4 regions of the Pseudomonas sp. Leaf127 genome follow, and region 3 is predicted to be linked to each of the others. Evidence: predicted binding sites of a transcription regulator. Region 3 holds the regulator's gene; each other region holds the start of a gene.
The links. The regulator FliA, encoded in region 3, starts transcription of late flagellar genes. The targets are predictions, from matches to a motif close to CTAAAGTTTNNNNNNNNNNNGCCGNTAA.
Positions count from the first base shown of each region.

Region 1: a site for FliA is predicted at 3,261-3,288, ahead of ASF84_RS18235 (methyl-accepting chemotaxis protein). Genes of this name have one in related genera too.
Region 2: a site for FliA is predicted at 2,298-2,325, ahead of ASF84_RS04520 (methyl-accepting chemotaxis protein). Genes of this name have one in related genera too.
Region 4: a site for FliA is predicted at 5,656-5,683, ahead of ASF84_RS25740 (methyl-accepting chemotaxis protein). Genes of this name have one in related genera too.

Region 1 is NZ_LMOA01000022.1:73,406-81,285, forward strand. It holds gene acnA (aconitate hydratase AcnA) at 1-2,288, shown strand, start outside; gene ASF84_RS18230 (CPBP family intramembrane glutamic endopeptidase) at 2,391-3,224, shown strand; gene ASF84_RS18235 (methyl-accepting chemotaxis protein) at 3,327-4,892, shown strand; gene ASF84_RS29180 (hypothetical protein) at 5,338-5,982, shown strand; gene ASF84_RS29185 (hypothetical protein) at 6,387-7,028, shown strand; gene ASF84_RS18250 (hypothetical protein) at 7,083-7,757, shown strand.
Region 2 is NZ_LMOA01000003.1:10,748-15,952, forward strand. It holds gene ASF84_RS30075 (methyl-accepting chemotaxis protein) at 139-948, opposite strand; partial or broken gene ASF84_RS30080 (cache domain-containing protein) at 1,045-2,022, opposite strand; gene ASF84_RS04520 (methyl-accepting chemotaxis protein) at 2,547-4,322, shown strand; gene ASF84_RS04525 (alpha/beta hydrolase) at 4,391-5,205, opposite strand, start outside.
Region 3 is NZ_LMOA01000020.1:411,292-419,171, forward strand. It holds gene flhA (flagellar biosynthesis protein FlhA) at 1-922, shown strand, start outside; gene flhF (flagellar biosynthesis protein FlhF) at 934-2,265, shown strand; gene fleN (flagellar synthesis regulator FleN) at 2,381-3,217, shown strand; gene fliA (RNA polymerase sigma factor FliA) at 3,214-3,954, shown strand; gene ASF84_RS12540 (chemotaxis response regulator CheY) at 4,200-4,574, shown strand; gene ASF84_RS12545 (protein phosphatase CheZ) at 4,594-5,379, shown strand; gene ASF84_RS12550 (chemotaxis protein CheA) at 5,411-7,732, shown strand; gene ASF84_RS12555 (protein-glutamate methylesterase/protein-glutamine glutaminase) at 7,783-7,880, shown strand, end outside.
Region 4 is NZ_LMOA01000024.1:218,489-226,368, reverse strand. It holds gene ASF84_RS25770 (hypothetical protein) at 1-65, shown strand, start outside; gene ASF84_RS25765 (hypothetical protein) at 88-372, shown strand; gene ASF84_RS25760 (ABC-F family ATP-binding cassette domain-containing protein) at 565-2,196, shown strand; gene ASF84_RS25755 (hypothetical protein) at 2,246-2,626, opposite strand; gene ASF84_RS28810 (helix-turn-helix domain-containing protein) at 2,659-3,108, shown strand; gene ASF84_RS25745 (hypothetical protein) at 3,206-3,877, opposite strand; gene ASF84_RS25740 (methyl-accepting chemotaxis protein) at 3,964-5,604, opposite strand; gene ASF84_RS25735 (hypothetical protein) at 5,931-6,959, shown strand; gene ASF84_RS25730 (TrkH family potassium uptake protein) at 7,129-7,880, shown strand, end outside.

The DNA.
Region 1 (7,880 bases), on a different contig from region 3:
ACGGTGAACGGTATGCGTTCCTGCGCTGGGGCCAGAGCGCCTTCGACAATTTCAGCGTGGTGCCGCCGGGCACCGGCATCTGCCACCAGGTCAACCTGGAGTACCTGGGCCGCACCGTGTGGACCAAAGAAGAAGACGGCCACACCTATGCGTTCCCTGACACCTTGGTGGGCACCGACTCGCACACCACCATGATCAATGGCCTGGGCGTGCTGGGCTGGGGCGTGGGCGGCATCGAGGCCGAGGCCGCCATGCTCGGCCAGCCGGTGTCGATGCTGATTCCGGAGGTGATCGGCTTCAAGCTGACCGGCAAGCTCAAGGAAGGCATCACCGCCACCGACCTGGTGCTGACCGTCACCCAGATGCTGCGCAAGAAAGGCGTGGTCGGCAAGTTCGTCGAATTCTATGGCGACGGCCTGGCCGACCTGCCGTTGGCCGACCGCGCCACCATTGCCAACATGGCCCCGGAATACGGCGCCACCTGCGGCTTTTTCCCGGTCGATGACGTCACCCTGGACTACCTGCGCCTGTCGGGGCGCCCTGCCGCAACCGTCGAACTGGTCGAGGCCTATTGCAAGGCCCAGGGCCTGTGGCGCCAGCCCGGCCAGGAACCTGCTTTCACCGACACCCTGGCGCTGGACATGGGCGAAGTGCAAGCCAGCCTCGCCGGCCCCAAGCGCCCGCAAGACCGCGTGCCATTGCCCGCGGTGGCGCAGGCCTTCGATGACTTCCTGGGCCTGCAACTCAAGCCGGCCAAGGTCGAGGAAGGCCGCCTGGAAAGCGAAGGCGGCGGTGGCGTGGCGGTCGGCAATGCCGAACAGGTGACCGATGGCATCGCTTATGAATACAACGGCCAGCGCTATCACTTGAACAACGGCGCGGTGGTCATCGCCGCCATCACCTCCTGCACCAATACCTCCAACCCCAGCGTGATGATGGCCGCCGGCCTGCTGGCCAAGAAGGCCGTCGAGAAAGGCCTGCAGCGCAAGCCGTGGGTCAAGAGTTCGCTGGCACCCGGCTCCAAGGTGGTGACCGACTACTACGCAGCCGCCGGCCTGACCCCGTACCTCGACCAGTTGGGCTTTGACCTGGTGGGCTATGGCTGCACCACCTGCATCGGCAACTCCGGCCCGCTGCTGGAGCCTATCGAGAAAGCCATCCAGCAATCGGACCTGACCGTGGCTTCGGTGCTGTCCGGCAACCGCAATTTCGAGGGCCGCGTGCATCCACTGGTCAAGACCAACTGGCTGGCCTCACCGCCGCTGGTGGTGGCCTACGCCTTGGCCGGCAACGTGCGCATCGACATCAGCCGCGAACCCTTGGGCCAGGGCAGCGACGGGCAACCGGTGTACCTGCGCGACATCTGGCCCAGCCAGCAGGAAATCGCCGAGGCCGTGCAAAAGGTCGACACCGCCATGTTCCACAAGGAATACGCCCAGGTGTTCGAAGGCGACGCGCAGTGGCAGGCGATCGAAGTGCCACAGGCGGCCACGTATGTGTGGCAGGCCGACTCCACTTACATCCAGCATCCGCCATTCTTCGAAGACATCGCCGGCCCCCTGCCGGTCGTCGAGGACGTGCGCGACGCGCGTATCCTGGCGCTGCTGGGCGACTCGGTGACCACCGACCACATCTCCCCGGCCGGCAATATCAAGACCGACAGCCCGGCAGGTCGCTACTTGCGTGAGCAAGGTGTCGAGCCCAGGGATTTCAACTCCTACGGTTCGCGGCGCGGCAACCACGAAGTGATGATGCGCGGCACCTTCGCCAATATCCGCATTCGCAACGAAATGCTCGGCGGCGAAGAAGGCGGCTACACCCTGCATGTGCCCACAGGCGAAAAGCTGCCAATCTTCGATGCTGCCCTGCGCTACCAACAGGAAGGCACGCCACTGGTGATCGTGGCCGGGCAGGAATACGGCACCGGCTCCAGCCGCGACTGGGCGGCCAAGGGCACCAACCTGCTGGGAGTCAAGGCGGTGATTGCCGAGAGCTTCGAGCGCATCCACCGCTCCAACCTGGTGGGCATGGGTGTGCTGCCGTTGCAGTTCAAGGCGCCACACACGCGCAAGAGCCTGGGCCTGACCGGTCGCGAAACCCTGGCCATCAGCGGCCTGACCGAGGCCGAACTGCGCCCCGGCATGAACCTGCAACTGGACATCGCCTTCGAGGACGGCCGCCGGAAAACCCTCGAACTGCTGTGCCGCATCGACACCCTCAATGAGGTGGAGTACTTCAAGGCCGGCGGCATTCTGCATTACGTACTGCGTCAGCTGATCGCTGCCTGAGTCCAAGGGCTCGTTATCACCAAGTGGTAACGAGCCTTTTCCCAACTGTTGACCCAACGCCGCGTGTGGCTAGAATCGCCCGCTTTTATTCGGGTGGTTCATATGATCGCATCGCGCTGGACGGCACTGATCCTGCTGGGCCTGGGTTACAGCCTGGCCCTGTCCCATGGTGGGCTTGAACCACCGGTTCTGGGCGTCCTGTTGATCCTGTGTCTCGCCGCGTTTGCGGTTCGATCCACGCACCCCGCTGCCCTGCGCGGCGCCGGGCATGCCGTGTTCATCGCCACCGGGCTGGGCCTGGCATTGCACTGGCTGCCCGGTTTCGACAATGCGCCGCTCATGGCCATGAACCGCTCCAGCCCGCAAGCGTTTCCCTTCACCACCTACTGGAACCTGGACAAGCCCTTGATCGGCTTCTGGATCCTGCTGGCCTGCCCGTGGATCTGGCAGCCGGTCGATGCGCGCCGCACGCTGAAAGTGGCCTTGTGGGCGGCGCTGGCAATCACCGGCCTGTGCCTGCTGCTGGCCTGCGTCACGGGCGTCACGGCATGGGCGCCCAAATGGCCACCCTATAGCCTTTTATGGTTGCTCAATAACCTGCTGCTGGTCTGCCTGACCGAAGAGCTGTTGTTTCGCGGCTACCTGCAAGGCGCCTTGCAGCGTGCACTGCAATCCTGCACCCGACGCTGGCCAAGCGCAGTCGTTTTTACACGGCCTGGGTCGGCTGCTGCCCTGTTGCCCATTGTGGGGGTAGCGGTGCTGTTCGGCCTGACGCATGTCGGCGGCGGCTGGGCCTGGACAATACTGGCCACGCTGGCGGGCATCGGCTATGGCATTGCCTGGCGTTACGGAGGACTATGGGCGGCGGTGAGTGCGCACTTTTGCCTCAACCTTGTGCATTTCACGCTCTTCGCCTACCCGATGCTGGAACGGTGAATACTGACCCCTGGCAAGCATTTGCATGATCGACGCCTCAATTTTCTGCAGGGGGTGCCGATAACTCGCCAAAGCCTTATTGGATCGAAGGATCGAATACCCATGCGTAACAATCAGCCCATCACGCAGCGTGAGCGGACATTTGCAGCCCAACAACGGTTGATCTCCACCACCGATACCAAAGGCGTGATTACCTACTGCAACGACGCCTTCGAGCAGATCAGCGGCTTCAGCCAGCTGGAACTGCTCAAGTCTTCACACAATCTGGTGCGCCACCCCGACGTGCCGCCCGCGGTGTTCGAGCACATGTGGGCCACGCTCAAGACCGGCCAGCCCTGGATGGGGATCGTCAAGAACCGCTGCAAGAACGGCGACCACTACTGGGTCAATGCTTATGTGACGCCGATCCTGGAAAACGGCAAGGTGATCGGCTACGAATCGGTGCGCGTCAAGCCGACCGCCGAGCAGATCCGCCGCGCCCAGGCGTTGTATGCACGCCTCAACGCCGGCAAGTCCGCCGTACCGGGTCGTGACAAGTGGCTGCCGGTGCTGCAGGACTGGGTGCCCTTCATCCTGATCAGCCAGATCGGCTTCGTGATCGGCGTGCTGCTCAACTCCTGGTGGGGCTTTATCCTTGCCGCCGCCCTGTCGGTGCCGCTGGGCCTGATCGGCCTGAGCTGGCAGCAACGGGGCATCAAGCGCCTGCTGCGCCTGGCCGAACAGACCACTTCCGACCCGCTGATCGCGCAGATGTACACCGACAGCCGCGGCCCGCAGGCGCGCCTGGAAATGTCGATCCTCAGCCAGGATGCCCGTCTGAAAACCTGCCTGACCCGCTTGCAGGACACCGCCGAGCACCTGAACCTGCAGGCTGAGCAATCCAATGCCCTGGCCAACGCCAGCTCCGCAGGCCTGGAACGCCAGCGCGTCGAGACCGAACAGGTCGCCGCCGCCATCAACCAGATGGCAGCCACCACCCAGCAAGTGGCCAGCCATGTGCAAAGCACCGCCACTGCCACGCAGCAGGCCAATGACCTGACCCGTCGGGGCCGTGACATCGCCGGCGAAACCCGTGAGGCGATCCAGCGCCTGTCCACCGCCGTCGGCGAAACCGGCCTGACCGTGACCCAACTGGCCAGGGACAGCGACGAAATCGGTGGTGTGGTCGATGTGATCAAGGGCATTGCCGACCAGACCAACCTGCTAGCCCTCAACGCCGCCATCGAAGCGGCACGCGCCGGCGAAATGGGCCGCGGCTTTGCGGTGGTGGCCGACGAAGTGCGCCAGCTGGCCCAGCGCACCACCGAGTCCACCGGACAAATCCATGGCCTGATCGCCAAGCTGCAACAGACCGCCAACAACGCCGTGCAAACCATGAACAGCGGCCACCGCCAGGCCGAAGAAGGCGTGGCCCGCGTGCTGGAAGCCGACCAGGCATTGGTAGGCATCAGCGAGGCTGTGGCCAATATCACCGACATGGCCACCCAGATCGCCGCCGCCACCGAACAACAAAGCTCGGTGGCCGACGAGATCAGCCGCAACATCTCCAATATCGCCGACCTGGCCGACCAGACCTCCGACGGCGCCCAGCGCTCGGCCGTTCTCAGTGCCGAACTGACCCATACCGCGCATTCGCAGTATTCGTTGGTGGAACGGTTCAACCGGTAGGGTGCCTCTAAAAACGTAGGCGAGGCAGCCAGCGCAAGGCAAAAACAGGCGAGAAAGCGGAGTTTACGAGTTGTAAATGAGCATTTTGAGCCTGTTTTTAACGCAGCGATGGCAACGCAGGTAGTTTTTAGAGGTGCCCGGTAGGCTCTACGGTTGTAAAAGACCCCCTCAGGTGTACGCCTGGCGGGGTTTTTTATTGCGCAGGTTTAATGAATGGCCTTCAAGAATGCAGGCAGTTCCTACATCGCCATAAAAAAACAAACCCCGGTTCTTGCAGGACATTTCCCAAATGCTTTCAAAGAGGGTGCTGTTTCACTCAGGCGGGTTGACAGGTGACTGACGAGGCGATTAGTTCGAAATCAGGCCAGCGACACAGGGCCTGACTTCACATCTACTTAATTCGTAACTCAGGTCATGTTGATTTGAGATTGCATGAGGAATATCCATGAGCCTTACTCGTAACCCACACATCAAAGCCCCTGTCATTCCCGCAGCACAAACAGATGGACTTATCAAACTTTCGGAACTGACGCATGACTTGGTTGTGCAGTTCCCCGTCTGGGAAGGCGCAGAACCCAATGACTCATATCAACTTTTATTTGACGGCTTTCCTGTTGGAAACCGAGTGATCTTTCCTGATCCTGTTCCTGAGGGTTTACTGACCTTGGGTATTCCTTTGCCGTTACTTGATGTGGAAGGCGTGCATACAGTGGCTTACCGTATCGTCGGGTTTCCTGGAGGCGTGCCCTTTGACACGCCTCCAGCCATTATCCGAATCGACCGCACCGCTCCAGGCGCCGCCCTTCTGGCACCGCTGATTTTTCCATACCCCTTCGAAACACTCATCGCGCATATCCCCGGTTATGCCGGCATGGCCGTGGGCGATACGCTTCAGAGCTTTTGCAATGGCGTGCCAGGACCTGTGCACCTCATCGGTGATGACGACCTGAGCACCCGATTGATGCAGATCCACTTCAGCCGAGAGTTTCTGCAAGGCCTGAACAGTGCCGAAATCGAATTCACCTATCACGTCACTGACCGTGCCGGTAATCAGTCGCGACTGGCCCAGCCTGTGAACTTGGCGATGTAAAAAAGCCTTTTTATCCCGTTTACCAAGGTCTTTAGCAGTTTCAGCACGAGCCGTGGTGAAACGGCAACAGATCCTGGTATCCGATAAAACGTACCGTCACTTCAGTCATGCGGGCCTTCAGCGATTCATGGCAGCCACTCTAACCGCATGGCTTTTCGTACAAAATCTAATGAACCAACGTTGAGCACGCGGGCAATTCCTACATTGCCATAAAAACAAACCCTGGCATCTGCAGGACATTTCCTAAAACTTGTTAAACAGGGTGCAATTTCACTCAACCAGGTTGACAGGTGACTGACAAGACGATTAGTTCGAAATCAGGCCAGACAAGCAAGACCTAAATTCAAACCTACTCAATTAGCAAATTAAGCCATATGGATTTGATATCACATAAGGAGCAGCACATGAAAATCACTCACCACTTTCTCACTCCCCCTGTCATTCCTGTCGCAGAAGCAGACGGTCTTATCAAGCTATCGAATCTGAAAGATGATGTGATCGTGCAGTTTCCCGTATGGGAATATGCACAACCCACCGACGCTTATCAGCTTGTCTTCAACGGCTTATCGGTGGGAAAGCGAGCTGCACTCCCTCATCCTGTTCCTGAAGGCTTACTGACCCTAACTATTCCCTTGGCATTACTCGATGTGGAGGGCGTGCATACGGTAGCTTACAGTACGATCAGATTTCCTGGTGGAAACATTGATAATTCTCCTTCAACCACTATCAGAATCGACCGTACTGCCCCAGGCGCTGCGCTTCTGGCGCCTCTGATCTTTTCAAACACTCATGAACCCTTCAGCGCGCATATCCCCGGTTATGCGGGCATGGCCGTGGGCGATACGCTGCAGACCATTTGCAATGGTGTATCAGGTCCCACCTACATTACCAGCAGCGACGATCTTAACACCCAGCTGATGAAAATCGACTTCAGCCGCGAATTTCTGCAAAGCCTGAACAGTGCCGAAATCGAACTCACCTATCACGTCACTGACCGCGCCGGCAATCAGTCCCGATTGGCCTGGCCTGTGAACCTGACGGTTTAATAACAGGCATTTCCAATGCACTTACTGACCACTTAAAAACCAAGAGAACAGCATATGAAAACCTTTGAACTCCCCTCACCGCTTGTCCCGGCAACAGCATTTCCTGACGGACTATTACCCGTCGCAGCATTGGATAAACCCTTGGAGGTAGACATTGTAATTTGGGAACACATGCAAACAGGCTACTTCGTTCAGTTGATATTGAATGGCCAGCTAGTAGGTGAGCGGCGTGCCAAGACCGAGCAAGAACATCCCGGCGATGTCATGACCCTGGAGCTTGCGATTAAGCACCTTGAGCATGATGGCACCTACGCTCTTGGTTATCGGGCCACCAATGACAAAAGCCTGCAACATACGGACGCGCCGTCCGTGCAGATCAAAGTGGATCGAGCCGCTCCTGGCGCCACGCTGCTGGCACCCTTGATGTTCCTGGGCATCAATTTCGGCGACGTACTGACAGCCCAGGTGCCGGGCTATGCCGACATGGCCGAGGGTGACACGGTGCAGACGCTGTGCAATGGGACTCAAGGCCCTGCACACAGGGTCAGCCATGACGACCTGAATACCCGGCCGATGCAGATCGACTTCAGCCGAGAGTTTCTGCAAGGCCTGAACAGTGCCGAAATCGAATTCACCTATCACGTCACTGACCGTGCCGGTAATCAGTCGCGACTGGCCCGGCCTGCAAGGGTTACAGCGAAGTTCGAGAATATTCCTACACTCACTTGAATACAGCTTTATAGACTCCCGCACTCTTTTGAGTGCGGGACATTGCGTAAACTGCCTGTACGAATTCTCTGGTATTTCAGCAGCGTCAACCACAGAGGATTTTCCAATTTAAACTAAGCCTGC
Region 2 (5,205 bases), on a different contig from region 3:
CGCGTACATTTGCGATTAAAGCCTTTATTTGCAGGCACTCAGGTTCTGATCAGGTTAATGAACCCTCACTCAGGCCCTCATCGAAATGAAACGCCGCCGATGATAGGGAGCGTTTCATTTCAGCGGGCTGAAAAGACGTCAGATCTTGAAGCTGTCAACCAGTTGCTTGAGGCGACCGGCCTGTTGCGACAAGGCGGCGCAGTCTTTGAGGGTTTCGTTGAGGTTGGCCACACCTTGCTGATTAAGAGTGTTGATCTGGTTGATGTCGACGTTGAGGGTTTCTACCACTGCGGTCTGCTCCTCAGTGGCGGCAGCGACCGACTGGTTCATGCCATCGATTTCACCAATGCGCCGGGTGACATCCTGCAAGCGGCTGCCCGCCTGGTTCGCCACCTCGACACTGCTCTGGCTGGAAGCCTGGCTTTCATTCATGTTGATCACCGCTTCGTGAGAACCACTTTGCAGTTCACCGATCATTTTGTGGATTTCGTCCGCCGACTCCTGCGTGCGATGCGCCAGGTTGCGCACCTCGTCGGCGACCACCGCAAAGCCGCGCCCGGCCTCACCGGCCCGTGCGGCCTCAATCGCTGCGTTGAGCGCCAACAGGTTGGTTTGCTGCGAAATACCCTTGATCACGTCGAGAATGTGGCCGATGTTGTCGGTACTGGCGTTGAGCTTCTCGATTTGTACACATGAGCCACTGATCTTGCTCGACAACTCGCTCATCGAGCGAATCGTCTGTTCGACCACACGCCGACCGTCCTCGGCCTGCTCGCGCGCATCACTGGCCTGGCCCGATGCATCAGAAGCATTACGGGCAATTTCCTGGGTCGCCGCCCCCAGTTCGTTGATGGCTGCCGCAACGCTATTGGTGCGGGCGCTCTGTTCATCGAAGCCGATGATCGACGAGTTGGACGACTCCACCACCCGTTGTGACAGGTCATGCACCTGCAAAGTGGCCGATGAGACTTCAGCAATCGAGGCATGGACGCGCTCGACAAAGCGGTTGAACGAACCGCCCAGTTCGGAAAACTCGTCATTGCCCTGCAGTTTCAGGCGGCGGGTCAGGTCACCCTCGCCCTCGGCAATGTCCTGCATCGCACGCCCCATATCAGTCAGCGGACGCATCAGCGCACTGATCAGCAGGCTCAGCAGCAGAGCGATCACGGCCACCGCAATCAGCACCGCAATCAAGGCCGAATGACGGAACTGGCTCAGTGGTGCATAGGCTTTTTCCTTGTCGATTGACAGCCCGATATACCAGTCAGCCCCTGGCAGGCCGGTGATCGGGGTAAAGGACAGCAGCCGCGCCTGGCCATTGAGCACCACTTCACGCAGGGGCTTTTCCAGTGCCAGGGTCTGGCCCGGATAAAGATCCTTGAGGTTCTTCATGACCTGGTCCTTGTCCGGACTGACGATCACCTGCCCGTCGCGGCTCACCAATACCGCATGGCCCAGGCCACCGAAATCGACCGAATTGATGATCTTGACCAGGACATCGAGGCTCAGGTCCCCCCCGGCCACGCCATTGATCTGCCCACCGGACCGGATCGGGCTGGCAATGGTAACGACAAGCCCCCCTACCGACGCCTGGTAGGGAGCGCTGATGATGGTTTTGCCCGCCGCTACCGTCGAGCTGTACCACGGTCGTTTGCGCGGGTCATAGCCGGCCGGCATCTGTGCGTCCGGGCGCTGGGTGAATACACCGTCGCTGTCACCGATGTAGGTGAACTGGAAAGTGGAAAGCAGCGATTGCGCACCGACCAGACCGCCCAGGTCATTGCTCTTGATGCCTTGGCGCTCCACGTCCTGTGTGAGGTTATCCAGTGCCAGAATCCGGCCGCTCAGCCAGTTCTGCACACTGCTGGCCGTCAATTCGCCCGCCTGGCCGACCGAGGCCTCAAGGTTCTGGCGGATGGTCATGCGTTGCAGGTAGTCGTTGTACAAGGTGAACAGCGCAAAGGCCAATACCACAACGCCCGAGGCGGCCAACAGGATCTTATGACGAAACTTCAAATTCATCAGGGTTTATCTCAGCAGTCATCAGGAACGGGAAAATAACGGACACGTCTTAACGTTCTAGAACTTTAAGGTTCTTGAACAAGAACGATGTCGTACGTCAACTAGGAATAGATGAACGGAAGTATAGATGAGTTTCAAGCGGCTTTTCATTCGGTATCGGCCCGGTGGCATTGTTTTTATGAAGGGTCCTGGAGCCCTTTATAAACGTGGCCTGCACCAAATGAAAGGCTGGTGAAAGAAGAACAGGCTTTTTTCAAAAAATTACTCATTTTTCCTTACAGCCAGACGTTCTGCCGCCGATAGCGTAGTGCGTTATACCTTGCGATGGCCTCACAAAAACAATCCCAGCGGCCCGAATCATTAGAATAGACATTCCAGGAGAACGTCGAATGAACAGCTGGTTTTCCAATATCAGCGTCAATATGAAACTGGCGCTGGGCTTTGGTCTGGTGCTTGTTTTTACTGCCATTTTAGCCCTTGTCAGCTGGACCGGTCTGGGCAAGCTCATTGACCGCAGCAACTGGATGAGCGACATCGGCACGCTCAATGCCCAGTTGACCAAATTGCGTGTTGCCCGCCTGCAGTACATGGTGGCCAACGGTGACGAAAAGGTGGCCGACACCGTGCAGGCGTCCTTCGATGGCTTCAAGGGCCAGATCGACTACCTGCTCAAGACCTTTAAAAGCGCCGACAACCTCAAGATGCTCAATCAGTTGAGCCAGGTCAGCAGCGCTTATCAGCAGTCGTTCAACGACATGCGTACCGGCTACAAGACCAGCAATCAGGCGCGGGCCGACATGGCCATCCAGGCACAAAAGGCTGCTGAGCTGGTCGACCAGACCCTGGCTGAAGTCCAGGGTGATGCCGAACAACTGGAGCAATACCAGGTCATGGTCCAGACCCGCCTGGACCTGCTCAAGGTGCGTTACGAAGTGCGTGGCTACGCGGCAGCTCCCAATCCTGAGGGCGAGCAAAAAGCCTTCGGCCAGCTGGAGACGACCCTCAACGGGCTGGAGCGCATGAACAGCGTCTTCGCTGGCAGCCAGGCTGCACGCGTCAAGCAGCTGGAAAACGCGCTGCTGGGTTACCGTGCGGCCCTGCAAGGCTTCAAGGCAGGTGATGCGCAGATCGTTCAGGCACGCAAGGAAATGACCACTCAGGGCCAGGACATCGTCAAGATCAACGAAGACCTCAACCAGCTTCAACTGGACCGTCGTGACATAGAAAGCGCCCAGGCCCGTCAATGGCAGGTCATCTGCACCTTGCTGGCCCTGATCCTCGGTATCGTGGCGGCCGTGTTGATTACCCGCCAGATCACCCGCCCGCTGCAGCAGACACTGGAAGTGGTCGAGCGTATTGCCTCGGGCGACCTGACCCGCACCCTGGAAGTGACGCGCCGCGACGAACTGGGTGTGCTGCAACAGGGCATCCAGCGCATGGGCAGCACCTTGCGCGAGCTGATCACCGGCATTCGTGACAGCGTGACCCAGATTGCCAGCGCCGCCGAAGAACTCTCGGCCGTCACCGAGCAGACCAGCGCCGGCGTCAACAGCCAGAAAACCGAAACCGACCAGGTGGCCACGGCCATGCATGAAATGTCGGCCACCGTCCAGGAAGTGGCCCGCAATGCCGAACAGGCCTCGCAAGCCGCTTCGGCCGCCGACCGTGAAGCGCGCGATGGCGATCGGGTGGTGGGCGAGGCGATTGCCCAGATCGAACGCCTGGCCACCGAGGTCAAGCGTTCTGCCGATGCCATGACCGAGCTGGAACAGGAAAGCGACAAGATCGGCAAAGTCATGGACGTCATCAAGTCCGTGGCCCAGCAGACCAACCTGCTGGCCCTCAACGCCGCCATTGAAGCGGCACGTGCCGGCGAAGCCGGGCGTGGCTTTGCCGTAGTGGCCGACGAGGTTCGCGGCCTGGCACAGCGCACCCAACAGTCGACCGAAGAAATCGAAGGCCTGGTCGCCGGCCTGCAGAGCGGCACCCGCCAAGTGTCGAGCATCATGCTTGGCAGCCGTGAGCTGACCAACAGCAGCGTGGAGTTGAGCCGCAAGGCCGGTGATTCGCTGGGCAGCATCACCCAGACGGTCTCCAACATTCAGGCCATGAACCAGCAGATCGCCGCTGCCGCCGAACAGCAGAGCGCGGTGGCCGAGGAAATCAGCCGCAGCATTGTCAATGTGCGTGACGTGTCTGAACAGACCGCTGCGGCCAGCGAAGAAACGGCGGCTTCAAGCGTCGAACTGGCGCGTCTGGGTGGTCAGTTGCAGATGATGGTCAGCCGCTTCAAGGTTTGAGTCCATTTGATGTGGGAGGCGCCGGGCGGCACCTCTCACGACAGAATCTCTCTTGAAGATTCCTCCGCTCAATCCCCGATCCGCTTCGTCACCCATTGACGGGTGTACGCCAGCACCTTGTTCGCCATCGTCGTGGGGAAATGAATGAACCCATGCGGTGCGGCCGGCAACCTGTGCATTTCAACCTCTGCCGACCGGGCCCAGCGTTCGGCCAGGCCGAAGGTGTCATCGCGAAGCGGATCCAGCTCGCCAACAAACATCAGCGCAGGCGGGAAATCGGTGAAGTCGCCATACAGCGGTGAGACCGGAGCCTGTCGACGTTGTGCATCGCTCAGTCCAGGGGTAAGCATCTGAAACGCCTCGACCATGCCCGGGCCGTCCAGCAACAGTGTCTCCGGGCCGGCGGTGCGCACACTGGGTGTGCCGCTGAGGTCGAACACCCCGTAGTACAGCACCGTAGCACTGACCCGACGCAGCAGGTCAGGCCACGCTTTCAACGCCAGTAACGTGGCCACCGCCAGATGGCCACCGGCTGACTCGCCGACAACAATGACGGGTAAACCGGCAAATTCCGGAGCGTCCCCCAGCAGCCAGCGGGCAGCACACAGGCAGTCCTGGAGCAGACCTTCGATCGGTGTCGACACGGCAAGCCGGTAATCCACTGAAATGACCGCCACGTCGCAGGCCTTGACCAGGCCGGCGTTGAGGTCGTCATTCATCTGCGCGTTGCCGATCACCCAACCGCCACCATGGAAATCGAGCACGATCCCCCTGACCTTGCCAGCGGGCCTGATGATCCTGACCGGCACCGTCGTTCCGGCCACTGTCACGATTCTGCGTTCGGCGTGCAGGCCATGCCTGTGCAGACCACGGCTGCGCGCCA
Region 3 (7,880 bases):
CTCCCAGGAGCTGGGCTTTCTGATGCCCACCGTGCACATCCGCGACAACCTCGACCTGGCGCCCAGCGCCTATCGCCTGACGCTGATGGGGGTGATCCTGGCCGAGGCCGAGATCTACCCGGACCGGGAGCTGGCGATCAACCCCGGCCAGGTCTACGGCACCCTCAACGGTATCAGCGCGCGCGACCCGGCTTTCGGTCTGGAAGCGGTCTGGATCGAGATCAGTCAGCGCAGCCAGGCACAGTCGCTGGGCTACACCGTGGTCGATGCCAGTACCGTGGTCGCCACGCACCTCAACCAGATTCTCTACAAGCATTCCCATGAGCTGATCGGCCATGAAGAAGTCCAGCAACTGATGCAGTTGCTGGCCAAGAGTTCGCCAAAACTGGCGGAAGAACTGGTGCCGGGTGTGCTGTCGCTGTCGGGTCTGCTCAATGTCCTGCAGGCGCTGTTGACTGAGCACGTGCCGGTGCGGGATATCCGCACCATCGCCGAGGCCATCGCCAACAACGCTTCAAGGAGTCAAGATACCGCCGCTTTGGTGGCGGTGGTGCGTGTCGCCCTGAGCCGCGCAATCGTCCAAAGCATTGTAGGAATTGAGTCTGAGCTGCCTGTCATCACGCTTGAGCCAAGGTTGGAACAAATCTTGCTCAATAGTCTGCAGAAGGCTGGTCAAGGTCAGGAAGAAGGCGTTCTTCTTGAGCCAAGCATGGCCGAGAAGCTCCAGCGATCGTTGATCGAGGCTGCACAGCGTCAGGAAATGCAAGGTTCGGCGGTGATTCTGCTGGTAGCAGGACCGATCCGGGCCATGCTGTCACGGTTTGGACGATTGGCTGTACCGAACATGCATGTGCTGGCGTACCAGGAAATTCCGGACAACAAGCAAGTCACCATCGTAGCGACTGTCGGGCCCAACGGCTGAGGTAGTGAGTCATGCAAGTTAAGCGATTTTTCGCCGCCGATATGCGTCAGGCCATGAAGCTGGTTCGCGATGAGCTGGGCGCCGAGGCGGCCATCATTGGTAACCGGCGCATTGCCGGTGGCGTCGAGCTGACCGCTGCCCTGGATTACAAGTTGTCTGCCCTGGCGCCACGGGTACCGAACATGGAGCTCGAGGATGAACTGCGCAAGACCCAGTCGCGCATCGTCTCCGCCCAGGCCGAGCTTGAGAACCCTACAGACAGCGATGCCAGCAATAACCTCCAGCTGTTTTCCGGGCTGCCGCTCAGCGCGGCCGATACGCATATCGAGCCGACGTTCGAAGAGCCGCCACGTGCCACTGCGCCCTCGTCGGCCTCGCCGGTCACTGACGCCGCCGTAGGGCAGCGTGTGTTCGAATCGATGTGCTCGGAACTCAATGGCCTGCGCGAGCTGCTCGAAGTGCAGCTTGGCTCCCTGGCCTGGAACCAGTTGCAGGGCGCGCGCCCGCAACAGGCCAACCTGTGGCGCCGCCTGCAGCGCATCGGCCTGTCCGGCCCGTTGTCACGTGACCTGCTGGGCATGATCCCGGATATCGAAGACCCCAAGCAGGCCTGGCGCATGCTGCTGGCGTACCTGGCGCGGATGATCAGCGTGCCGGAAATCGAACCGCTCGAAGAGGGCGGCGTCATTGCCATGGTCGGTCCGGCCGGCATGGGCAAGACCACGACACTGGCCAAGCTGGCCGCGCGTTACGTGCTCAAGTACGGCGCGCAGAACATCGCCCTGGTGAGCATGGACAGTTTTCGCATTGGCGCCCAGGAGCAGCTCAAGACCCTGGGACGGATTCTCAATGTGCCGGTGACCCATGTCGATCCTGGCCAGTCGCTGGCCCAGGCGCTGGAGCCGTTGATTCGCAAGCGCGTGGTGTTGATCGACACCGCCGGCCTGCAAGCCAGCGACCCGGCCTTGCGCCTGCAACTGGAAAGCCTGGCCGGGCGCGGCATCCGTGCCCGCAACTATCTGGTGCTGGGCACCACCAGCCAGAAACAGGTACTGACGGCGGCCTATCACAGCTACAAGCGCTGCGGCCTGGCCGGCTGCATCCTGACCAAACTGGACGAAACCGCCAGCCTCGGCGAAGTCCTGAGCCTGGCGATCAGTCACGAATTGCCTGTGGCCTATCTGACCGATGGGCCGCGTATTCCTGATGATCTGCACCTGCCGCGTCGTCACCAGCTGGTGAGCCGCGCGGTCAGTGTGCAGATGCAGGATGAGCCGAGTGAGGAGGCCATGGCGGACATGTTCGCCGACCTCTATCACAAACCCGGCAAGCAAGTGGGGTAATTGATGGAAACGATTGGAAGGTCCCTGCATATCTGGTCTGCCAGGCATTGTTCGCAAGCGAACGTGCAGCCCGTAATGTGGTTTCGGTCTACGCATGACAAGGTAATGAAATAACATGGGCAGCATGCATCCCGTACAGGTTATCGCCGTGACCGGCGGCAAAGGTGGCGTCGGCAAGACCAACGTGTCAGTGAACCTTTCACTGGCGCTGGCCGAGCTTGGGCGACGTGTCATGTTGCTCGATGCCGACCTTGGCCTGGCCAATGTCGATGTCTTGCTGGGCCTGACCCCCAAGCACACCCTGGCCGACGTCATCGAAGGCCGCTGCGAACTGCGCGACGTGCTGTTGCAGGGCCCTGGCGGCGTACGCATCGTGCCGGCGGCTTCCGGCACCCAGAGCATGGTGCACCTGGCGCCCGCCCAGCATGCCGGCCTGATCCAGGCCTTCAGCGAGATTGGCGACAATCTTGACGTGTTGGTCATCGACACCGCTGCCGGTATCGGCGAGTCAGTGGTCAGCTTTGTGCGCGCCGCCCAGGAAGTGATGCTGGTGGTGTGCGACGAGCCGACCTCGATCACCGATGCCTACGCCCTGATCAAGCTGCTCAACCGTGACTACGGCATGAACCGTTTCCGGGTCCTGGCCAACATGGCCCAGAGCCCCCAGGAAGGGCGCAACCTGTTTGCCAAGCTGACCAAGGTCACCGACCGTTTCCTTGACGTGGCGCTGCAGTATGTCGGTGCCGTTCCCTATGATGAGTGTGTACGCAAGGCCGTGCAGAAACAGCGCGCCGTCTACGAAGCGTTTCCACGTTCCAAGTGCGCCCTGGCGTTCAAGGCCATTGCCCAGAAGGTCGACACCTGGCCTCTGCCGGCCAATCCGCGCGGGCACCTTGAGTTCTTCGTCGAGCGGCTTGTTCACCAGACCAGCGCAGCGGGACCCGTTCAATGACAGCCAGCGGTTACCAGATGTACAGCAAGGCTTCCAGGAATTCGCAGTACGAACTGATCGAGCGTTATGCGCCGTTGGTCAAGCGCATTGCCTATCACCTGCTGGCGCGCCTGCCGGCCAGTGTGCAGGTGGAAGACCTGATCCAGGCCGGCATGATCGGCCTGCTGGAAGTGTCGACCAAATACGATTCGAGCAAGGGCGCCAGTTTCGAGACCTACGCCGGCATCCGCATTCGTGGCGCGATGCTCGATGAGGTGCGCAAGGGCGACTGGGCACCGCGTTCGGTGCACCGTAATACCCGCATGGTCAGCGATGCGATTCGTGGCATTGAAGCAAAAACCGGCCGCGACGCTAAAGATCATGAGATTGCGGCCGAACTCCAGTTAAGTCTGGATGATTATTACGCTATCTTGAACGACACCTTGGGCAGCCGCCTGTTCAGCTTTGACGACCTCTTGCAGGACGGCGATCATGACGGGCTGCACGAGGATGGCGCCAGCGCTTCGCTGGAGCCGTCGCGGGACCTGGAAGACGAGCGCTTCCAGGCCGCGTTGGCCGATGCCATCGCCAATCTGCCGGAGCGTGAGCGTCTGGTATTGGCGCTGTACTATGACGAAGAGCTGAACCTCAAGGAAATCGGTGAGGTCCTGGGGGTCAGCGAATCACGGGTCAGCCAGTTACACAGCCAGTGCGCCGCACGTTTGCGGGGGCGTTTGGGGGAGTGGCGCGCACGCTGACAGCGTCCGGAGTGTCCGGGCGGCTGCAGACCGGCTGTGCAAGGCGTCACGTGTCGAGTACCCGGACAAGGCAGGAGCCTGTCAGCATCCCTGGGGATGACTGGTTCAGGCGTTTGCCCGTGTCCATGTGCCAGGCCTGTGAAAGCGGCAAGCGGTCGAAAATGTGCTGTGCCGGTATTGAGTGAACAGCGGGTCCGGGAGCCGGGCTCGTTCAGGACTGTTTGGAGGTCGAATTGGACAAGAACATGAAAATCCTCATCGTTGACGATTTTTCAACGATGCGGCGGATCATAAAAAACCTGTTGCGTGACCTGGGGTTCACCAACACGTCGGAAGCCGATGACGGCCTGACCGCATTGCCGATGCTGCAAAGCGGTGGTTTCGATTTTCTGGTCACTGACTGGAACATGCCCGGCATGTCGGGTATCGACCTGTTGCGTCAAGTGCGCCTGGACGAACGTCTCAAGCACATTCCGGTGCTGATGGTGACTGCCGAAGCCAAGCGTGAGCAGATCATCGAAGCGGCCCAGGCTGGCGTGAACGGCTATGTGGTCAAGCCTTTTACCGCCCAGGTACTGCAAGAAAAGATCGAGAAGATCTTCGAGCGCGTCAATAGCTGATGCATGCCGCGAGGGCGCTATGGACAACAACGATTCATTGGGCGACTTCGAGTCGACCCTGAAAAAACATGCGCACGAGCTTGTCGCCAGCCTTGAAAGAGGCAAGTTCGGCGATGCCGTGCAATTGATCCATGAGCTCAACCAGACTCGGGACCGCGGCCTTTATCAGGAAGTGGGCAAGCTGACACGTGAATTGCACAGTGCGATCGTCAACTTCCAGATAGACCCGCAGATGCCACAGGCCGAAGAGGTGTCGCAGATCACGGACGCCACCGAACGCCTGTCGTATGTTGTGCGCCTGACCGAGGGCGCGGCCAACCGCACCATGGACCTGGTGGAGCAGAGCACGCCGCTGATGAACAGCCTGAGCGACGACGCCAAGGCGTTGAGCGCCGACTGGGGGCGCCTGATGCGCCGCGAAATCGGTGCCGAAGAGTTTCGTGGGCTGGCAAAGCGCGTCGAAGGCTTTCTTTCTCGTACCGAAAAGGAAAGTCACAGCGTGGCGACCAACCTCAACGACATTCTGCTTGCTCAGGACTATCAGGACCTGACCGGCCAGGTGATCAAGCGCGTGACGCAATTGGTCACCGAAGTTGAAAGCAATCTGCTCAAGCTGGTGCTGATGGCCAGCCATGTCGATCGCTTTGCCGGCATTGAACATGATCGTGAAGCACTGTTGGCGGAAAATAATCCGAAAAAAAATCTCGCCCAAGGTGAAGGTCCGCAAATTCATGCCGATAAACGGGAAGATGTCGTTTCCGGTCAGGATGATGTGGACGACTTGTTATCGAGCCTCGGCTTCTAGGTCTTGACGGTTAATTTTAGGGAGCACCCCCATGAGCTTCGGCGCCGATGAAGAGATCCTTCAGGATTTTCTGGTAGAGGCCGGCGAGATTCTCGAGCAATTGTCCGAACAGCTGGTCGAGCTTGAAAGCCGACCGGATGACGCAGACTTGCTCAACGCAATTTTTCGCGGTTTTCACACTGTTAAAGGGGGCGCCGGCTTCCTCCAGCTGCATGAGCTGGTGGAGTGCTGCCACATTGCCGAGAACGTGTTCGACATCCTGCGCAAGGGTGAACGACGCGTAGATTCAGAATTGATGGACGTGGTTCTCGAAGCCCTGGACACCGTCAACAGCATGTTCGGCCAGGTGCGCGAGCGCAGTGACGTCACGCCTGCCACCCCTGAACTGCTGGCGGCGCTGGCGCGTCTGGCCGATCCGCAGGCCGCTGATGAAGCACCTGCGGCCGCGGAGCCTGTGGCACAACAGGCTGCAGAACCTGAAGCCCCGGCCCCTGGCGATGAAATCACCGATGACGAATTCGAGCGTCTGCTCGATTCGCTGCAAGGTGCCAAGTCCGATGCCCTGGCACCTGCTGCACCTGCACCTGTACCGTCTGCGCCGGTGGCGGCCAGCGATGAAATCACCGACCACGAATTCGAAGCGCTGCTCGACCAGTTGCATGGCAAGGGCTCGTTCGATGCCGGCATCGCAGCGGCAGCCCCCGCTGCCACAGCGGCAGTGCCAGCGTCGGCAGCGGCCCCAGCGGTGAACAGCGACGAAATCACCGACGACGAATTCGAAGCGCTGCTTGATCAGTTGCATGGCAAGGGCTCGTTCGATGCCGACAAGGCGACACCCACCGCAGCGGCCAGCCCGGCGCCTGTGGCGGTCGCCAAGGTCGAAGTCAAGGCTGAGGCGGGCGCCGATAAAAAACCGGCGTCTTCGGACGAAATCAGCGAGCACGAATTCGAAAACCTGCTCGACCAGTTGCATGGCAAGGGCAAGTTCGAGCCGGCCGCCGTAGCCGATGCCGTGGCGGCCGCCGTTTCTGCACCGGCCGCACCCGTCAAGCCAACTGCGCCGGCCGCTGCAGCACCGGCTGCCAAGGCGGCACCCGTGCCAGCCGCAGCGCCCGCCCGTGCCGCCGCGCCGGCCCCGGCCCGTGCCGCGGCGCCAGCGCCGGAAAAACCGGCAGCGGCAGAGGTCGAGACCACCGTGCGCGTCGACACCGCGCGGCTGGACGAGATCATGAACATGGTCGGCGAACTGGTGCTGGTGCGTAACCGCCTGGTGCGCCTGGGGCTCAACAGCGGCAACGAAGCCATGTCCAAGGCGGTGTCCAACCTGGATGTGGTGACCGCTGACTTGCAGACCGCGGTCATGAAGACCCGCATGCAGCCGATCAAGAAGGTCTTCGGTCGCTTCCCGCGTCTGGTTCGCGACCTGGCCCGGCAGCTCAAGAAAGAAATCAACCTGGAGCTGGTCGGTGAAGAAACCGACCTCGACAAGAACCTCGTCGAGGCCCTGGCCGACCCGCTGGTCCACTTGGTGCGCAACGCGGTGGACCACGGTGTGGAAACCCCCGAAGAGCGCGAGGCCTCCGGCAAGCCGCGTGGCGGCAAGGTGATACTGTCGGCCGAACAGGAAGGCGACCACATCCTGTTGTCGATCTCCGACGACGGCAAGGGCATGGACCCTGCGGTCCTGCGCGCCATTGCCGTCAAGCGCGGTGTCATGGACAAGGATGCCGCCGACCGTTTGAGCGACAGCGACTGCTACAACCTGATCTTCGCCCCGGGGTTCTCGACCAAGACCGAGATTTCCGACGTGTCCGGGCGAGGCGTGGGCATGGACGTGGTCAAGACCAAGATTTCCCAGCTCAATGGCTCGATCAATATCTACTCGACCAAGGGCCAGGGCTCCAAGATCGTCATCAAGGTGCCGTTGACCCTGGCGATCATGCCGACCCTGATGGTCATGCTGGCCGACCAGGCCTTTGCCTTCCCGCTGGTCAACGTCAACGAAATCTTCCACCTGGACCTGTCGACCACCAATGTCGTCGATGGCCAGGAAGTGGTGATCGTGCGCGACAAGGCCTTGCCGTTGTTCTACCTCAAGCGCTGGCTGATCCGTTCGGCGGCGCATGAAGAGCAGCGCGAAGGGCATGTGGTGATCCTGACGGTGGGCACCCAGCGCATCGGCTTTGTGGTCGACCAGTTGGTGGGTCAGGAAGAAGTGGTCATCAAGCCGTTGGGCAAGATGCTGCAAGGCACGCCAGGCATGTCGGGCGCCACCATCACCGGTGACGGCCGCATTGCGTTGATCCTCGACGTTCCGAGCATGCTCAAGCGTTACGCCTCGCGGCGGATTTGATTCTGGTGCCGGGGCCGCTCAGGCGGCCCCGGGCGCCTATTGGAGTGTTTATGGCAGTCAAGGTCCTGGTGGTGGATGATTCCGGTTTTTTCCGCCGCCGAGTTACGGAAATCCTGTCTTCGGACCCACTCATCGAGGTGGTCGGTAC
Region 4 (7,880 bases), on a different contig from region 3:
CACAGGACATCGAGCTCATTGAAAAGCTGACCCGTTACCTGGTGCGCATGCAACTGCAGCCCTGAACCCAGCCCTGGAGCCTGACCCATGCGTTCTTCCGATGCCCGTTGCGGCACGCCCTATGTCTACAGCGGCGAACTCAAGCTGCGCCCCGAACTTGATCAGGCCCTGCGCGAGCTCGAACAACAGCCCTACACCGCCGTGCCCGGCTGCCAGGGCGATGGCCGTTGGCAATTGTGGACCGCGCAAGGCGATGGCCAGACCTCGCCGCGCATCATCAGCGGGCCGAGTACCACCTGGTCCAGCCGTGAGGCGGCCCTGGCGGCGGGGCAGGTGTGGTTGGCCACCGGCAACATGCCTGGCCCTGATTGAGCACACAGACTGGCGGTCCACGGCCACTTTGCATGATCGCCATAAGCCTTCTATAGTTTCGGCCTGATCCCATCACCGAGGTATTGGTCCGATGCGCCATTGATGCCGCCGTCCGCATGGACGGCCAATTTCCACCGCCCCCCACCTGGCTGTACCGGCGCGGGCGAGTCATTGGCATCACTGGAGTCACGCATGACCCATTCCTGCATCACGCTGCAAGGCGTTGGCTGGGCGCTGCCGGACGGCACGCCTTTGTTTTCCGACCTTAACGAACAGTTCGACTCACGCCACACCGCCCTGGTGGGACGCAATGGCGTGGGCAAAAGTGTGCTGGCGCGCATCCTCGCCGGCCTGGTGCAGCCTACCCGTGGCCACTGCACCCGCCAGGGGCGTGTGCATTACCTGGCGCAGCAGATCACCCCGGCAGCGGATGCCAGCGTGTCCAGTCTGGCCGGTGTGCAGCACACACTGGACGCCTTGGCACGTATCGAACAAGGCAGCTGCGCGGTCGAGGATTTCGAGGCCGTGGGCGACGCCTGGGACATCCGCCAGCGATTGCAACAGGCCCTGCATGCCCATGGCCTGGGCCATCTTGACGCTGACAGGCCGGCCAGTACCCTGAGCGGCGGGCAGGCCATGCGTGTGGCGCTGATCGGTGCGGCGCTGGCGCAGGCGGACTTTCTGATTCTCGATGAGCCCAGCAATCACCTGGATCAACCTGCCCGGCAGGCGCTGATCGAGCAATTGCAGGCCTGGCCACACGGGTTGCTGGTCATCAGCCACGACCGCGCATTGCTGGAGGTGATGCAACGCACGGTCGAACTGTCATCGCTGGGCTTGCGCAGCTATGGCGGCCCCTACCGTTTTTATGCGCAGTGCAAGGCGCAGGAGCAGCACAGCGCGTTGCTGGCGCTCGAGCACAGCAAACTGCAACGACGGCGCGACGAGCAGGCCATGCGCCAGCAGCATGAACGCCAGGAGCGGCGCCAGGCGCATGGCCGGCAGCAAGGCCGGCACGCCAATCAGGCGGCCATTATCCAGGGCCGACAGAAAGAGCGCAGCGAGGGCTCGGCCGGCCGGTTGCGCCAGCAGCACACGGTGGCGCAACACCGTCTCGACCAGCAGGTGCGCGAAGCGGCGCTACAGGTCGAGGACTCTGCCCTGATTGCCTTGCAGGCGTTGCCGACCCCTCTGGTGACCCGTCGGTGTGTGGCAACACTCGAGGCTGTGACGCTGCCCTTTGTCAGTCTCGCCCTGCAGCGCATTGACCTGCTGCTGGGCGGCCAGCAGCGGATCGGTGTGGTCGGCGCCAATGGTTGTGGCAAATCCACCCTGCTCAAGGTATTGGCCGGCCACCTCATGCCCTTGGCCGGCACATGCCATGTCACGCCTGACACTGTTTATCTGGACCAGCAACTGACCCCGCTGGACCCGGCGCGCACGGTGCTGGAGCAACTACAGAGCGTCAACCGCCAGGCAAGTGTCAGTGAGCTGCGCACCCGCCTGGCGCAGCTTGGCCTGGGTGCGCGTAAGGCCGAGTCGCCCAGCGGCCGGCTCAGTGGCGGGGAGCGACTGAAAGCTGCGCTGGCCTGCGTGCTGTATGCCGACCCGGTGCCACAACTGGTGTTGCTGGATGAGCCGGGCAACCACCTGGACCTGCCTTCGATCCAGGCGCTGGAAATCCTGCTGCGCGGCTATCAGGGCGCGTTGGTGGTGGTGTCCCATGATCAGGCGCTGCTGGACAACCTCGGGTTGACCCATTGCTTGCTGGCGAGCGAACAAGGGTGGCGGCTTGACGCGTGGCAGGGAGCGTCGACCGCATGACATGAGGAGTGAGATAAAAGAGCGTGATCCCGGATACTGCTGCACGGACTCAACCCTGAGGCAGCCCGTCATGTTCGCCGAGTCGCTGGTGCCTGGCCGTCAGCGCCTGTTTGAACAGCGCATCGGCGCATTCCATCAACAGCCGCGCCAGATCGCTCAACGCGACCTCATCGCCTTTGTTCACGGCGGCCAGATCGATAACTTGCGTACGCCGGGTACGCTCGGACAGGGCTTCCCAACTGCGCATGACGCCGGCGTATAGCGCATTGGCCATGAACTGCTTGTCCTGCGCCTCATGTGCCTGGGCATTGTTGATGGGGCGTGAATGGGGAAGACGACGGCGTTGGATCAGGCGACATTTCCGGCACAGCGTTTTCAGCGGTGCAAGAGGGCGCTTGTGCCCGTTGGTCGGGGGAGGCTTGCGAATCATGAGCGTATCCAGTCCTTGCGACGGTGCCGTTGATGCAGCATGGGATAAACGCCTGCATTCAAGTGAACGCTATAGCGTGTAGTGCGATTGTACCCATTCAAGTGAAAACCCTTTGTTTTGTAAAGGGTCGCGTCATGGAGCTGAGCAAGGCAATTGGTATGGCGCTCAAAGAGGCCAGAGATACCAACAAGCTCACCCAGGAAGACTTTGTCGGCGTCAGCGGCCGGACCTACCTGTCTGAAATCGAACGAGGGCTGAAAAGCCCGACCCTTGAAAAACTCGATCAACTGGCCAGGCACATCGGTATTCATCCGCTGGAATTGCTGGTGGCCTGTTATGCCCGGGGCGACATCCTGGCGGCGACACAAGCGCTGAAACTGTGCCGGATCCGTGTGCTGTTACAGGGCCCTTTCCAGATTCATCGGCGTTGCTTGCTGCAACGTTGCAGGATTGATCTGGCGTTGAGCATTTACTGGCCTTGAGGGCAATGCCCTCGCACCGGGCGCCGTGTTCTGCTCCTGATGTCGACCGCATCACACAGGGCGATCAGGCACTGCCTGATCCCCCGGCCATGTCGCTTCAATGCGTCAGCATCAACACCTGATCAAGCTTGCACGAGGAAACCTGCCCGTCCAGGCCCCAGTGATCACAGGTATAGGTGCCGCTGCGCAGTGCCTTGCCTTCGTCGTCATGGACCGCGATCACGGCATTCCACAATGAGGCTTTCGGCGCTTCGCTTGCCGGGTCAAGGCAGAGCAGGTGAGTGGGCTGGTAGACGCCTTCAAGCTCATAACCCTGATGCCCGACGACCATCAACCAGTGTCCCTCAAGCTTTGACCAGCTCACGCTGAGCAAGGGAACGGCATGGTTCTCGATGGCCTCCTGTATGGCGGTCACCAGTTCGCGCTTGTTGCCCTTGACCAGCTCTGGCGCAATGCCTTCGGCACGAAAGTGCCAGCTCAGGTTGATCAGGTCTTCTGTAGAGGTGCCTTGAGAAATCAGCGCGCCGTGTTCCAGCAGCGCATTGCGGAAACGGCCCACACGGCTACGCCCATCCGAACTGCCCATATTGGCGACATCTTCGCGCTCCAGCGCTCCCAAGGTGATCAGCCCCATCATCAGGGCGTAAGGACCACAGGCCCCATCGGCGTCGCCCTGGCGCATGTGTACCAGCCCTGAGCCTTCTGCGGCACAGGTGGTGGGACCTTCGGGTGATACCAGCAGCCAGGGACTGACGAACATCGTGTTCATGAGCAATATCCTTGTTTCATCGTCTCGAGAAGAAATTCTGCCGGCCTCGGAAACACCACTGGCCGGGTGTTTTCCGGACCTTGTCCTTACGTCCTGAACACACTCAACCCGCCCTTGAGCGCCCGCGCGGTACTGCCCAGCGCCGTGGCCGAGTCATGGATTGCGGCAATGCCCTGATGGGTGTGCTCGAAGGTTTCGTGCATGCCGCCCAGGCGGCCCGAGATATCAGTGACGGCGTGCTGGATCTCTTCGCTGCTGGCCAGGGCGCGATCCATCGTGTCACTGACCTGGCCCATCTGCTGCACCAGTCCGTCAATCACATCCAGGGCGCCATCGGAAGTCACCGCCAGGGCGCGCGACTGTTCGGCCGTACTGCCCATGCGCTGGGCGATCTGGCGGATACCGTTGGTGACGGCATTGATCACCTGATTGGCATCGTTGAGCACGCGCTGGGTTTGTGCGGCCAGCGTGCGCACCTCGTCGGCGACCACGGCAAAACCACGTCCGGCTTCGCCGGCACGAGCGGCTTCGATGGCCGCGTTGAGGGCCAGCAGGTTGGTCTGGTCGGAAATGGCCGCGACCATCTGCAGCACCTTGCTGATCTGCTCGGCTTCACCGCTCAGGCGACTCAGGTCGCCGGCCAGTTCGATGTTGGCCGAGGTGCTTTGATGCACATCGCTGATCAACCGCTGCAGTTCCTTGTGGGTACGGCTCAGTTCGCCGATCGCCGACTCCAGGTCGACCCGTACCGTACCGGCCAGGCTGGAGGATTGCTCGGCGGACTGGCGGATCGAGTGGCCATCCTGGTTGATTTCGGCCAGTTGGCCACCGGCCTGCTGGATGCGCCGGGCAGTGGCATCGGCCAGTTGCAGGAAGGTGTCGGCCAACTGTTGATTGTTGTCAGCCATGCCCGAGGCACTGCCCAGGGTCTGGCGCAGGTCCTGCAACAGGCTGGAGAGGTGCTGGCCCATGCGGCCCATTTCGTCGCCGGTGAGCACTGTCACTGTGGTGGACAAGTCGCGCTGCTCGGCGATGTGGTTGAGCTGGCCGGTGAGATGGTTGATGCCATACACCAGCATGCGCGCTGCCAGCCACGACAGCAGTAAACCGACGATAAAGGTGGCCGCACCGATCAGCAGCAGGCTATTGAGGCTGTCACTGATCGCCTGCGCCAGCGCCGCAAGCGTCACATCCACGCCCACGACATAAGCCTGGCCGCTGGCGCTGCGCAGAGGCAGGAAAATCGAGCGGAAGCTGCCGTAGCTGTCGGTGTATTCATCAAATTGCACCTGCCCGCTGCGCGCGGCCTTGATCACGGCGGGGCTGGCGTCCTTGTAATGCTCCATGTGCTTTGAATAGGTGCCGCTGGCAATGTCCTGGGCACTGGCACCGTCGGCCAGGTAAAACACCCGGTCCTGATCATCGACCATCAGGCTGTAGGCGAACTTCAGGTCCACCTCGGCTGCATAGGCGCCCAGGTTGCGCACCTGGGCCAGGTATTCACCGTCCTTCAGCCCTGCGGTCTTGCGCGTACGCTCAAGGTAATCCTCTCCCAGCAGACGTGGCACCGCATAGGCGGCGGTGCGCAAGCGGCTATCGATCTGCTGGCGGATATCCTGGGACTTGGCGTACTGGGCGTAACTGATGAAGGAGGCAATGCTGATCAGATTGACCACGGTAAGCGCGAGCAACAGCTTGGTTTGCAAACGAACGTTACGCAAAAACATGGCGGTGAGATCCAATGGGTGCCTGGCAGTCCGAGCTGGGCAATTGTCATTGTGTCGTGCCGTTGATCGGAAACTTTAATGGCACTTTGCCAATATCCGGTTGTCGTGTCGTTTTGAGTGAGAATCAGCACTGTTTGCGACAGTTTCCTGATGCCGCCGATCGTGTCGGTGTGAGTATGGCGAACCTGGCCACCGTATTCATGGATGGCCTATGCGCTGAAGTTTCCGGGCCTGCCCGGTGTTGGCATCTTGCCGAGAGCGGCTTGTACGCGCCTGCGCCGGGCCGTATCGTGGCCCCCTCGATGACTGCCCGACAGGAAGGACCCATGACTGTGCCCCATCGGCTCAACGCACCGGATCGGGATGAGCTGGAGACCCTCGCGCATCGACTGGCCAACGAGGCCGGCACGACCTTTATCGTTCAGTTTTCTTCGCCAGAGCAGTACCCGGCGGATGTGCTGCATCTGCTGGATGATCTGTGTGCACGTTACGCCGAACGTATCGATGTGCGTTTCTACGGACACTATGCGGATGCCTGCTTTGACGGCCACACCTTGCAGGCGTTGCCGCATGTGCGTGTCCTGACGCTCGACTGCCTGTATCAGTTCACCGGGCTTGAGGCGATCAAGGCGCTTGCGCACCTGAGCAGCCTGGCCATCGGCGTCGAGAAATTCGACCTGAACCCTGTCGTGGCTTTCGAGAACCTGCAAACGCTGTGTGAGCTCAGGCTTTCGCAATTCACCGGTCCCAAACTGGACCTTGCGCCGGTCAGCACTATGTCACGCCTGCATGCCTTGCACCTGAGCGCGCCTGCGCAAGGGCTTGAGCCGCTGCGCCAGCATGCCGCCCTGGCCACGCTGAGCCTGTATCGGCAGCCCGCGACCATGACATTCGAGGGGGTATCGACCCTGGCCGGTCTCAAAGACCTGTCGATTGGTTTCGGCAGCCGCAAAGCCATGCCGGAACTGTGCAGTGACAGCGTTGAGCGGATGTCGCTGCTGCGGGTTCGCGGCCTGGGCCAGTTCGATCCTGGCCGGTTTCCCGGGCTGCAGGCACTGGAGATCGAAGACCAGCCGCACCTTCAGGACCTGGTGATCGAGCACACCCCTGGCTTGCACACGCTGAAACTGTCCAATCTCAAGGCTTTGTCGAACCTGCAGGGCCTGGGCCAGTCGTCGCTGGCACACCTTGAGGTCTACAAGACACCGGCACTGGATCTGCTGGGGCTGCTGAACGGTCCGCTGCCCGCACTGGAGTCGCTCAAACTGATCTCAGGCAAGCGCAAGCTCGACGAGCAGATCATGGCCCGGCAGAACGCACTCGGTATCCCCAGGCCGGTGTTCGGCCCTGCCTGAGCCTGTTTGCACCACGACTCGCCAGCTGATGCAGGCCCGCCCGGCACAGCCCCAGGCCGCCTGCTGACCTGCGGAAAATGGCGGATTGCCGGTAAATTTTACGCCGAATTTACAGAGTCTCCGGAGCAGGCATCCGATACTGGGCGGTCATGATCTGAAATGCTCTGTTATGTCCCTCGCCGCACTTCGGCTTATCGGTTTTATCCTGGGTATTTTTCTGATCACGCTGTCCATCAGCATGGTTGTTCCCCTGATCACGCTTGTGGTCCATGCGCGTAGCGACGACGTGTCGGCCTTTCTCTGGTCCGGTCTGATTACGCTCATCTGTGGGCTCCTGCTGATCGTGCGGGGGCGCCCGCAGAGCGGCCAGCTTCGTCCGCGGGATATGTACCTGCTGACCACTGGCAGTTGGGTGGTGGTGTGCACCTTCGCGGCATTACCCATGGTGTTCATCAGTGATATCAGCTACACCGATGCATTCTTTGAAACCATGTCCGGCATCACGACCACCGGCTCGACGGTGCTCACCGGCCTGGATAGCGCTTCTCCGGGCTTGTTGATCTGGCGCTCCATGCTGCATTGGTTGGGAGGCATCGGTTTTATCGGCATGGCGGTCGCGATCCTTCCCCTGTTGCGGGTGGGCGGCATGCGTCTGTTCCAGACAGAGTCTTCTGACTGGTCCGAGAAAGTGACGCCGCGCTCGCATGTGGCCGCCAAGTACATCCTGCTGCTGTATCTGGGGCTGACCGGTATCGGTACCCTGGCGCTGTGGCTCGCGGGCATGACGCCGTTTGAGGCGGTCAACCACGCCATGTCGTTGATCTCGACCGGGGGCTTCTCGACGTCGGACGCCTCGCTTGGGCATTGGACGCAACCCTCGATTCACTGGGTGGCCGTGGCAATCATGATCCTGGGCAGCCT